3 regions of the Alkalibacterium psychrotolerans genome follow, and region 3 is predicted to be linked to each of the others. Evidence: predicted binding sites of a transcription regulator. Region 3 holds the regulator's gene; each other region holds the start of a gene.

Region 1 (4,291 bases), on a different contig from region 3:
AGTTTATCATACAGGAAAGTTAAGACAAGAAGAATAAATAGACTGATATTTGAGAATACTTTCAGAGAGAATGATAAAACTCTTCGTTATAAGAAAGTACATTGTTAGCAAACTTTGGCAGTTGTTTAAAATTAGAACGAATAAAATTTAAATATAAAGACGTTTTGCCTTTATTTTACAAGCTTTAGTGGTATAATATTATATGGTTAGTGAAAGATAGTTTGTGAATACACAAACCTGTAAGGCCGGAATTGATTAGAATGATTATAATTGAAAAGCGATTTGCCATTAAAATCATAGATAGATGAGGAGAATAAACATGGCTGAAAAGAAAATACCAAAAGCGACAGCACGAAGACTGCCGCTATACTACCGCTACTTGCGTTTTTTATACGAAGCTGGAAAAGAGAGAGTGTCGTCAGCGAAGTTAAGTGAAGCAGTTAAAGTGGACAGCGCCACTATCAGACGAGACTTTTCATACTTTGGTGCACTTGGTAAAAGAGGGTACGGTTATGATGTAGAAGCATTAATGAACTTTTTCAGTAAAACACTGAATCAGGATCGACTGACAAACGTTGCATTAATCGGAGTCGGTAACTTAGGTCAGGCATTACTGAACTATAATTTTAGACGGAACAATAACATCCGTATCAGTGCAGGTTTTGACGTTAAGGATGAACTAATTGATACCATTCATCAGGGTGTTCCGATTTATGCCATCGATGACATGGTCAACCAGCTGGATATTCAGCAAATTGATGTCGCTATTTTAACTGTTCCTTCCGAAATAGCACAGGAAATGGCTGATAAGTTAGTAGAGGGCGGAGTAAAGGGAATCATGAACTTTACCCCTATCCGAGTAACGGTTCCAGAACACATCAGAGTACACAACGTCGATTTGACGAATGAGCTGCAGACGTTAATTTACTTTATTAATTACTATCAGGATTTTGAAAACGGAGATAGTTCAGGTAAAGCGGATAATCCTTTAAACGACATGTTCTATAATGACTAAATAAAAAACACTTTCCTTTTTACTGGAAAGTGTTTTTTATATTATTCTTTGTTGTCTTTACTTTTTTTGATGCGATAAAATGCTTCAGCCATCCGTGTACCTTGGACAAAGTCCTTCGTTGCAAACAGGGCAAAGAGATAAGAGAAAAAGCCCCAGCCGTTCGATCCTACCGAATCAATTGTAAAGTAGAGAAATAAAAGAAAAAAGACATATTTAAAGCCTATTTGAAACAGTATCTGTTTTTCAGTCATAGTATTTCCTTTCTGTGTTCAAATCTATTTAAACGAGATAAAGGTTCGCCAGAACGGCCACAATATTCATCAGACAATGAGCGATAATCGGTGTCCAGATATTTTTAGTTTTAAAATAGAGCCATGCAAAAACCAGTCCCATTGAGGAGTAAACAAGCAGTAACCCATCAAAGTGAATGAAGGCGAACAGCAGTGAGCTGATGACAGCTGCCCCTATACCGCCAAGTTTTCCATACATTAAGCCAAACAGTGCTTTTCTAAATACAAATTCTTCCATTATAGGTCCTGCAATGCCAATGAGCAGAATAAACAGCGGGTAGCTCCGGACAACTTCTACAAGAAGACGTGTGTTTTCTGATTCCATAGGAGATCCTAGAAAATTCACCTCTATAATACTAGCAACACTCTGAACCAGTAAGGCTATAAAAACACCAGCAAGTCCCCAGATTAATATCGCTGATTTATTTGATTGAAAGGGCTGTTCAAACTCAAACTGCATGTTCCGCCGTCTTTCTATTATGAACATTCCGATAGCACCTAGTGAGAAGAGAACCATTGAGGGAATGAGAAAGGCAATCGCATCCAGTGTATCCGGTAGAAAGAGCGGAATAATACCAGATAACAGCTGAACGAGAAGAAATAATCCAATCATGTGTGTGGCGGCTTTTTTGTTGTTTTCAAGTGGAGACATTACGTTCATCCTTTGTGTTAAATTTACATAATACTAGTAATTTAACACAAAAATAAATCAGTTTCCACAAGAGAGTGAAATGAATAAAATTTTAAGATAGGGCTTGCAAGAATTGTGTGTTTTGAATATACTAAGTATTGGAGTTAGCACTCGAAGATAGAGAGTGCTAACTCACTTGACAGCCACTTAAAAAATGGCTCTAAATAAACTAAATTAAACTATATGGAGGGATTACACCATGTTAAAACCTTTAGGAAATCGAGTGCTTCTTGAAGTGAAGAAGCAGCAAGAAAAGACAGCGAGCGGACTGGTCTTGCCGGATTCTGCAAAAGAAAAGCCACAGACAGCTGTCGTTGTTGCAGTAGGCGAAGGCAAACTGATGGATAACGGTGGACGAGCGGCGATTTCAGTAGCAGTAGGAGACGAAGTGCTGTTCGAAAAATATGCCGGTTCTGAAGTGAAATACCAAGGAAAAGAATATTTGGTCGTTAAAGATACAGACCTTATCGCAATTGTAAATTAATTAAAATACTAACTTACATGAATTGAAGGAGAGGGAATACTTATGGCTAAAGATATTAAATTTTCAGAAGACGCACGTGCAGCAATGCTGCGTGGGGTAGATAAACTGGCTGACACAGTCAAGGTAACATTAGGTCCTAAAGGAAGAAATGTTATCCTCGACAAATCGTTTGGCGCACCTCAAATTACCAACGACGGTGTAACCATTGCTAAAGAAATCGAACTGGAAGACAAGTTCGAGAATATGGGCGCACAGTTAGTGGCGGAAGTTGCCAGCAAAACGAATGATATTGCCGGTGACGGAACCACCACTGCGACAGTTTTAGCGCAGGCAATCGTCAATGAAGGTATGAAAAACGTTACTGCAGGAGCAAATCCTGTCGGAATCCGTCGTGGAATTGAACTGGCTACAAAACAAGCGGTTGAGTCCTTGCGTGAAGCGTCTACTAAAGTGGAAGATAAAGAATCCATTGCTCAAATCGCAGCTATTTCATCTGGTGATGAAGAAATCGGACACCTGCTTGCAGACGCTATGGAGCGTGTTGGAAGTGATGGCGTTATTACTATCGAAGAATCCCAGGGGATCGAAACAGAATTGGATGTTGTTGAAGGGATGCAGTTTGACAGAGGTTATTTGTCACAGTACATGGTAACGGACAATGAAAAAATGGAAGCTAACCTGGACAATCCATATGTCTTAATCACTGACAAGAAAATCTCTTCTGTTCAGGAAATTCTGCCAGTACTTGAAAACATCATGCAGCAGAACAGACAGCTGTTGATTATTGCAGACGACATTGATGGCGAAGCACTTCCAACACTAGTCTTGAACAAAATCCGCGGAACACTGAACGTTGTTGCAGTTAAAGCACCAGGATTTGGTGACCGTCGAAAAGGCATGCTTGAAGACATTGCTATCTTGACAGACGGTACAGTTATCACAAGTGATCTAGGACTTGATTTGAAAGACGTAACCATTGACCAGCTGGGAACAGCCGGTAAAGTCGTGGTAACAAAAGACGACACGACTGTTGTAGAAGGTGCAGGAGAAAAAACGCATATCGAACAGCGTGTAGCAATGCTGCGTGCTCAGGCAGAAGAAACAACGTCTGAATTCGACCGTGAAAAACTTCAGGAGCGCATTGCGAAACTAGCAGGCGGTGTTGCTGTCATCAAAGTGGGAGCGGCTACTGAAACAGAAATCAAAGAGCGCAAGCTACGTATCGAAGATGCTTTGAATGCTGCACGTGCGGCAGTTGAAGAAGGTGTCATCGCTGGTGGTGGAACTGCGTATATCAATATTCTTGAAAAACTTGAAGGTATTGAAGCGGAAGGCGACGAAGAAACTGGAGTGAAAATTGTTCTCCGTGCTCTTGAAGAACCCGTACGCCAGATTGCCTCAAATGCCGGTCTTGATGGAAGCGTCATTGTTGAGCGATTGAAGCATGTTGAACCTGGTATTGGATTCAATGCAGCGACAGGTGAAATGGTCAACATGGTTCAAGCTGGAATCATTGACCCAACTAAGGTTACACGTTCAGCATTACAAAATGCGGCATCCGTTTCAGCACTGCTTCTAACAACCGAAGCAGCTGTTGCGGAAATTCCTGAAGAAAACGGCGGCCCTGCCGGAGGAATGGATCCAAGCGGAATGGGCGGCATGATGTAAGCTATTTAGCTAAAACTGAAATAAAATCATAGCACTCTGATTCATCAGTGGGGAAACCTTCCAACTGGCGAATCAGAGTGCTTTTTTATATGTTAAGTGGAACTCAAGGAATGTTTCCGACCTAGTTGGTGCTATTCTTAGAG
Region 2 (4,291 bases), on a different contig from region 3:
TAATGATTTGAAAACTGAATGGAAACGGCTAACACCGGAACAAGGAACAGCGTGAAGTAGGGCAAATAGAGAAACTGGACCGGACTTGTTTCCATCCCTGGTTGGCCTCCGGTGAGATTGTTAAATGTCATGACCAAGGGAAATACTAGTGCACTGGCGATCGATGGATACAGACGTGTCTTGAATTCTCTTTCCGTTTTGGTCAGCTGCCAGCCAAAGTGATAATAGGCTGATTCCAGCGGCGTAAAGCACAGTAAGCGGGCCGACGCACGTTCAATATACCCGCGTCTGCCCTGCTGAACAGATGATGCATCCATCTTCTGCAAATTGCTTTCAATTCTGTCTGAATTCCAATTGTAAATAAGAGCAAGAAAAACGGTCCCTGCGATTAACAGAAGACTATATAACCCATATGTTGTTGACCAGCCTTCCTGCAGCATTCCAAATGGCGCCACAAACCAGAGCGGAAAGAGGAGCACATGTCCTATCGACAGGTTGATTTCGACCAGAAGGTTTTCCGGGTCGATAATCTGAAAAATCTGACCGACCAAGTAGTAACCGATGACCATGAAAATTGACAAGCTGATCTGACTGTAGGCGATAATATTTTTCAGCCGTTCACCGTCAAACCGTTTCAAAATTGTGGCGTAGACAAACTGGGTCAATATCAGGCACCAAAGTGACGCCAGAAAAGACAGAAACAGAACAAGCAGACCGGCTACAATCCCATTAAAGTAAAAGGTAAAGAGAATCACCGGCAAGCCGATGGCGAGTGTAAAAGCCACCAGATAAATGCCCACATGCGTCGACTTGGCTGCTCCGAGAGTCTTCCGATCAACAGGCTTGGTGCCTATCAAAGTCGCATCTTTTGTGTCCAGTAAAATACCTGAAAAATTAGCAATTAAAGTCGAGAAGGTCATAATAAACAAGAAACTGAAGTAAAGCGTGTACTGAAACACCCAGTTGTCATAGGCAAACAGCACCAGTAAGAAGACACTAATCAGCGTATAGACCCATAAACTGGAGAAGAAATGATTCTTTTCTTCGTCCGACCGCTTGCCTGTCTCCATTCCCGGCAGCGGCGCATCTTTCCGGCCGTCTACGGTCATTTTCATTGAAAGGATGGACCGCATCTGCGGGTAATTGATGCCCAGTCGTATATAGATAAAGGAAAACACATCAATGATTCTTAAATAAATGGGATTTTTATCACTCTTTTTCAATCCTATAACATCACGCATCATCGGCTGCTTCTCCTTTCATAGCAAGAAGAAACTGATCAGCCAATGCACCGTGCTGATCAAAACCGGTCAGGGTATTAAAAAGCTGTTCCAGCGTGCCATCCGCTTCTTCCTTCAGTTCTTCAAAAGGTCCGTCAGCTACCACTTCTCCTTCATTTAGTATCAGGATACGGTCACTCAGTTTTTCGACCGTGTCCATAACATGCGATGAATAAAATATTGTCTTGCCATCTTGTTTCAATTTCCACAAGAGTTCCTTGATGACCTGAACACTGTTGGCATCGAGTCCACTTAATGGTTCATCCCAGAACAGGATATCCGGATTGTGCATCAGGCTGGAAATAATCAGAACTTTCTGGCGCATGCCTTTTGAAAAAGAAGACAGACGGCTGTCGAGCGATTCTTTAATGCCTAATGCATCCATCATCTGTTCAGATTTTGTAAGAATAGTCTCTTCTTTCATGCCGTACAGTTCACCGATAAACAATAAGTATTCTCTAGCGGTTAAGGTTTCATACAAATCTGCATTTTCCGGCACATAGCCAATCCGCGACTTGTAAGAGACATCTTTACTTTCAATGGGTTCACCGAAGATTTTGATTGAGCCTCCGTCTTTTTCAAGCATGCCGAGAATAATTTTCACTGTTGTACTTTTCCCGGCGCCATTTGGTCCAATATATCCGATGATTTCCCCTGGGCTGACTGAAAAAGTTACTTCTTTCAAGACTGGTTTCCCGTCAAATTGTTTCACTAATTGATTGATTTCTAAAATGGATTCCATAATTGCCTCCGTGAGTCATTTTGTATCAGTTTATCATAAATTTATTTCCATAAAGGTATTATTACCATTTTTACTGAAGCTGTGCTAGGATTTAATTATTAGTACAAAGAGAGAAGGGATTGAGATGACCGAGTACGAAACAACATTCGAAAAGGCCTCTATCTGGGCTGTGGTCTGGCGTTTTCTGCTGGCTGCACTCGGTATCGTCGTCATTGTTGGTGTCTTTCTTCTCATTGCATTCATGGGCGAACAGCTGACACTGGTCAGTCTGGTTACCGATGGCCTTCTTTACTTTTCCTTGTACAAACTGACACTCAGCCTTATGAAAAAACAATCCTTAGCTGTCAAAGCTCTTTCCCGCCCCGTTTCCTACTCGGCTCGGGATGTCCTTAATCTGTTTGGCATAGCAGGATTAACCGCTGTCGTCGCCACATCCTTTATCTATTTTATCGTTAGCTTTCTCACTTTTTTCCCCGCCTTATTCGACAGAGTGATGCCTTATTTCATCAGTATTACACTAGTGGATGATATATCTTTTGTATATTTAGTTTTTGTAGCCGTCATCGCTGCACCTATTGTTGAGGAACTTTTTTTTCGAGGCTATATCCTGAATAAATGGGCAGATAAATACGGTGTCAAGAAAGGTGTGATATTCAGTTCATTAGCCTTTATGATCATTCATCTGCGCTCAGTTTTTATCCCCCAACTACTAGTTGGGCTAATTTGCGGGCTACTTTATGTGAAGTACAGTAATCTGCTGTATGCTATTTTCTTTCATGCCATATATAACCTTTTTGTCATCCTGCCTTCTTTATTTATTCAGACCGAATCCCTCGAGGACATACAAGCGGCTTTTCTAGCGGTAAGAAATCAGCTGCCTTTAGAATTCAGCCTCGTTTCACTACTGTTTCTAATCAGCTTTGCATTTTTACTCTATAGTATGAAAAAGTCATTCCGAAAACTTCGAACCCGGCACAGCCCCTATGCATTAAACGTGCAAAAGATAGAAGAATACTAGCAAAGACCTCCTTTTCGGGAGGTTTTTTACTTTTCCCCTTCATCTCTTTAGTATTATGTGTATAATATTAGAATAACTTTACAAACTTTAATCTATTTCTAACAAAGGGGATTACACACTATGACCGACTGGAAAACACTCTACCAAACCTGCGAAACAGCATTGAACGGAAAAAAGGAAGAACACTTGCAGTCTCTCTTTACCCTGCTTCGCCAGCCGAGTATCAGCACCTTGGACATTGGCATCCGTGAATGTGCAGACCTGCTGCTGAATTTAATGGACGACTGCGGCATCGATGCCCGCTTGATGGAAACTGACGGAAACCCCGTGGTCTACGGGGAATACACGCGACCAGAAAACACCCGGACCATTCTTTTTTATGGCCATTACGATGTTCAGCCCGCCGATCCTCTGGAACTGTGGCACTCGGACCCCTTCACCCCAACTATTCGCGACGGTAGAATTTATGGTCGCGGAACCGGAGATAATAAAGGCCAACTTATTGCCCATGTTCTGGCAGTGAAAACCCTGCTTGAACAAAACGGGTCGCTTCCTGTCAATGTCAAGTTTTTATATGAAGGAGAAGAAGAAAAAGGCAGTGTCAATCTGGCTTCCTTTGTTGAAAATAACAAGGAGCTCTTGAAGGCTGATATTGCTTATACGGCAGACGGACCGATGGAAGCGGATGGACAGCCGACTGTGACTCTGGGCAACCGCGGTCTTTTATATGTTGAAATTAAAGCCCAAGGTGCCGACCGAGACAATCACTCGGGAAACAAAGGTAATATTGCGCCCGATCCAGCTATGGCTCTGATGAATCTGATCCGGACAATGGTGGACGAAGACGGCAAGGTGTTAGTCGACGGTTTTTACGACGGCCTTGTGCCTCCAACTGAAGAAGAGCTGGACTACTTACGCAGCATCCCCTTCAGTCCCGAGAAGACGGCAGAAGTTATTGGACTGAACTCTTTACACATGACCAATGAAGAGTACTACACGAATTTATGCTTTAGACCCACCTTTACCATTGCCGGTTTCGAAAGTGGCTATACAGGTGAAGGAACCAAAACTATCATACCCGGGAAGGCCAAACTGAAACTCGATATGCGTCTCGCCCCAAGCCAGGACCCGGATGTCTTATTTGACGCAATCAAAAAACACGTCGAGGCCTTCGATTCTCGCTGTGATATTTCGGTTGAAAAATTGAGCGGAGTGAAACCGTCCAAGACCCCACTGAGTCATCCGTTGGTT
Region 3 (4,291 bases):
ATACGTCAAATGTTCCGCCACCCAAGTCAAATACGAGGATTTTTTCATCTTTATCAACTTTATCTAAACCATAAGCTAGAGAAGCAGCAGTTGGCTCGTTGACAATACGGTCTACTTCAAGACCCGCAATTTTACCTGCGTCTTTTGTTGCCTGACGCTGAGAGTCATTGAAGTAAGCTGGAACAGTAATAACTGCATTCGTTACGTCATCACCAAGGTAGTCTTCTGCATATGCTTTCAGGTGCTGCAGAATGTAAGCAGACACTTCCTGAGGTGAGTATGACTTTCCTTCAGCTTCAACTTTATAATCTGTACCAATGTGTCGCTTAATAGAAATAACTGTGTTCGGGTTAGTAATAGCCTGACGCTTCGCTACTTCCCCTACTTGAATTTCTCCATTTTTAAAAGAAACGACAGATGGCGTTGTACGATTTCCCTCTTTATTAGGGATAATCTTAGCTTCTCCACCTTCAAGAACTGCAACTGCAGAGTTTGTTGTTCCTAAATCAATACCAATAACTTTACCCATATCTATATCACCTTTAACTTTCTTATATTTTTATAGTGTAACTGAAACTTTCGCTGCACGTAATACTCTGTCGTGCAGTTTGAAGCCTTTTTCAAATACTTGAGCCACTTCATTGCTTTCCTGACCTTCAGCAGCCGGTACTTGAGTATATGCTTCGTGGAAATTTGGATCGAACTGCTCACCGAGCGGATCGATAATTTCAATTTTCTCTTTATCAAATGCCTGAATTAAACTGGCATACACCATTTCAATTCCTTTTTTCAAATTATTACCTGCTTCTGTATCGACTTCAATGCTTAATGCTCGTTCGATATTATCTATAGCCGGTAACAATTCTTTGGCAAGAGACTGTGCACTGTATCGTTGTAAATCTTCACGGTCTCGCTGGTTTCTTTTCCTGATGTTAGCCAGTTCAGCCTGCAGACGAATATATTTGTCGTTTACTTCGTCAAGTTCCTTCTGCTTTTCTTCGAGGGCAGTTACTGGAACCATTTCTGTTTCAACCGTCTGTTCGCTTTCTTCTGACTCCAGAACCGTTTCGTTTGTTTCGTTTACTTCTTCATTGGAATCTTTCGTCAATTCCTGCTCTTCCTTTTCTTCCATGAATACCTTCCTCATTTCTTAATTATTCTAGATAGTAGTTCAGTAATGTATGAGTCAGCTGCTTTCTCAAAACATCAAGAACACCAAAAGTCTCATCGTAAGACATGCTCGTCGGGCCTAAAATGGCTAACGTTCCGCGCCCATGCCCGCTCACCTGATAGGTTGCGGTCACTAAGCTGAAATTGGTGAACAAGTCATTATTCATTTCTTCACCAATTTTCACATCAAAGTCATTTTGCATGGCATTAATCAGCACATTTAAATCACCCTGGTTTTCGAGCAGTTCATAGAGGGACTTGAGTTTTTTCTTATCCATGTCCTCTGAGAAATCCAGCAGATTCATTTTACCGGAAATATGGTAACGGTCTTCAGCAGAAGCATTAAAAATGGATTCAAGCGTCAGGAACATATCCGATGCGTTGGCTGCGTGTTTTCGAATAAGAAATGGAATATCTCTTTCAAGTTTTTTCGCTACTTCATTTAATGGAAGTCCGACTAAGTGATGATTAAAGATGTTTGCGACCTTTGTGAGATCGGATTCTTCAATCGACTTGGGCAGACGAAAGACTTGATTTTCGATTGTTCCCTTATCTGTCTGTATGATAGCCATCACATGGTTATCATTCAAAGCCAGCAGCCGAAAGCCTGTCAGGCGACTGTATTCAGCCTTGGGGCCCAGTACTATAGCTGTGTAACTGGTCAGTTCCGACAGCAACTGTGCGGACTGATGCATGATATCATCCATTTGCTGAACCCGACTGCCGAGCATGTCATTCACAAGCTGAATTTTTTCACTCGTCAGCTCTCTGGGCTTCACTAAATGATCGATATAATATCGGTACCCTCTCATGGATGGAATACGACCTGAAGAAGAATGAGTCTTCTGAATAAAACCCAAATGCTCCAGATAACTCAGCTCGTTTCTGATTGTAGCAGAACTCGCGTCTATACTGGCTTCATTCATAATGGTTTTAGACCCGATAGGCTGACCCGTTGATGTATACAGCTGAATCAGACTATCCAGTATGGCAATCTGTCTCTTTGTTAACACGTGCATCACTCCTTGGCACTGAGAGAGAGATTAATCTTTAAGAGTTTTCTCTTCATTAAATTAGCACTCGAAAGAGTCGAGTGCTAACACATTTATAATTTATCAAATTGTACTCACTCTGTCAACAATTAAACCTGATTTATTTTGACCTTTGATAAACTGCTTTTTGCATCAATTTCATCCTGGTCGAGTCGTTCAATCAGTTCTTCCACTGAGTTGAACTTGATTTCATCTCTAAGATAGTCAACCCACTTCACCACGACATCTTCCCCGTAGATTTCTTCACTGAAGTCAAACAGGTGCACTTCAATTGAATAACTCGGTCGGTGGCCAAATGTAGGGTTATAGCCTATAGAAGCCATACCATCATGCCATTTACCGTTCACTTTCATCTTTACGGAGTATACGCCTCGCTTTGGAACCATTACATAAGGATGAGGATAAATATTGGCCGTTGGATAGCCGAGATCTCTGCCTCGTGCATCCCCATGAATAACGAAGCCGCTGATTTCATAAATATACCCCAGCAGCTTGTTGGCTTCATCTATCTTCCCTTCGCTGATGTAGCGTCTGATTCGTGTGGAACTAATTTTTTCATGATCATCAATTTTTTTGTTGACTGTTATTATGTCAAACCGACCTTTGGCATAAGCGTGTAAATTATCCATATTGGCCACATGGGCCTTGCCATAAGTATAGTCGAAACCGGCCACCACAACCTTAGCCTGCCAGTTCACTATATACTGGTCGACAAAATCCTGTGGAGACAGGCGCCCGAATTTCGATGTGAAATCCACTTCATAAAGAATATCAACCCCCATGTCACTGATTATTTTTTCTTTACGGTCAAGAGGAGTCAGGTAAGATAAATTGTCCGGGTCAAACGATCTGTAAACAAAGGCCGGATGCCTGTTAAATGTCATGACCGCACATTTCATATTTCTTTTTTTGGCTTCTTCAATTCCTCGTCTAATGACGGCCTGATGACCGCGATGAACCCCGTCAAAGAAACCCAGCACCAGTACAATGTCTCCCTGGTAGATATCTTCCATATTGTAAGGATGGTGAACACGTATTATTTTCATTTTCTACACCTGCAATTCATTCTTTAACACTTTTAGCGGTTTGATTAACTCTTCTTTAGTCGGATGCGGACCGTAAATGGCTACAGCCTGCCCTTGATACATAAAGACCAGTTTATCCTGGTTTTCTTTCAGATACTGCTGTTTAGGCAGACGCGAGCCGTGTCTGACCAGCTCATATTCATCGCTTGAAAGTTCATAGGCAGCCAGACTTTTCAGTGCATGTTCCAATGGATATAGGGTATCTTCAACCATTCCTTCTTCCATTAACAGCTTCACCTGATCTAACGTTAACGCTTCACTCCCTGAAAAGCCACCGCTGGCTTCTCTAGTGAGCTGTGACATGTGCGCCGGATAACCCAGTTTGGCCCCGGCATCCACAGCCAGCGTTCTGACATAGGTGCCTTTGCCGCAGAGAACTTCAAACGTGAACGATACAGTCTGGTTTTCCTCATTAAATTGTAGCGGGGACAAGCGTTTAAATTCCTTAACGGTCACTTTCCGGGTCGGTCTTTCGACCTCTTTCCCTTCACGTGCATATTCATACAGACGCTTGCCATTGACTTTAACAGCTGAATAATATGGTGGCGTCTGGCTGATTTCACCGATAAAAGAATCGAGAATGTCGTCAACCTGCTGTTCCTTCAAGTCAGACTCAACTGCTTTACTGTCAACGACTTCTCCCGTCGCATCTTCAGTGGATGTGGCTATACCTAAAGTCACTTCACCTTTATATATTTTATCCGAATCAACCATATATTCTATTACTTTTGTGGCTTTTCCAACTGCTACAGGAAGAACACCGTCCACTGCCGGATCGAGTGTTCCAGAGTGTCCAATCTTTTTCGTCTTTAAAATCTTTCTAAGTTTATAGACGACATCATGGCTTGTCATGCCGGCTTCTTTCCAAATCGGTAATATTCCTTCCATAATTCCCTCCAACCGAAGACATTTAACACACTACATAAAAGAAAAGAGAATCAATGTATTAAAACAAAGATTCTCTTCTTTATGATTGATTACCCA

Evidence for each region. Region 3 encodes HrcA, which represses chaperone genes, less so after heat shock. Its sites were predicted from a motif close to TTAGCACTCNNNNNNNNNGAGTGCTAA; they were not measured.
Region 1: groES (co-chaperone GroES) is a predicted target of HrcA. The motif match lies at 2,101-2,127, and genes of this name have one in related genera.
Region 2: ACYVLS_RS02845 (lysostaphin resistance A-like protein) is a predicted target of HrcA. The motif match lies at 2,084-2,110, and genes of this name have one in related genera.

Annotation. Positions count from the first base shown of each region.
Region 1 covers NZ_BAAGPH010000023.1:35,443-39,733, reverse strand. The annotation lists gene ACYVLS_RS03515 (redox-sensing transcriptional repressor Rex) at 320-1,015, shown strand; gene ACYVLS_RS03510 (YdiK family protein) at 1,057-1,266, opposite strand; gene ACYVLS_RS03505 (lysostaphin resistance A-like protein) at 1,295-1,957, opposite strand; gene groES (co-chaperone GroES) at 2,196-2,480, shown strand; gene groL (chaperonin GroEL) at 2,523-4,148, shown strand.
Region 2 covers NZ_BAAGPH010000016.1:47,051-51,341, forward strand. The annotation lists gene ACYVLS_RS02835 (hypothetical protein) at 1-1,244, opposite strand, end outside; gene ACYVLS_RS02840 (ABC transporter ATP-binding protein) at 1,234-2,025, opposite strand; gene ACYVLS_RS02845 (lysostaphin resistance A-like protein) at 2,147-3,040, shown strand; gene ACYVLS_RS02850 (M20/M25/M40 family metallo-hydrolase) at 3,161-4,291, shown strand, end outside.
Region 3 covers NZ_BAAGPH010000024.1:5,631-9,921, reverse strand. The annotation lists gene dnaK (molecular chaperone DnaK) at 1-529, opposite strand, end outside; gene grpE (nucleotide exchange factor GrpE) at 560-1,132, opposite strand; gene hrcA (heat-inducible transcriptional repressor HrcA) at 1,155-2,183, opposite strand; gene ACYVLS_RS03740 (bifunctional riboflavin kinase/FAD synthetase) at 2,312-3,268, opposite strand; gene truB (tRNA pseudouridine(55) synthase TruB) at 3,272-4,195, opposite strand.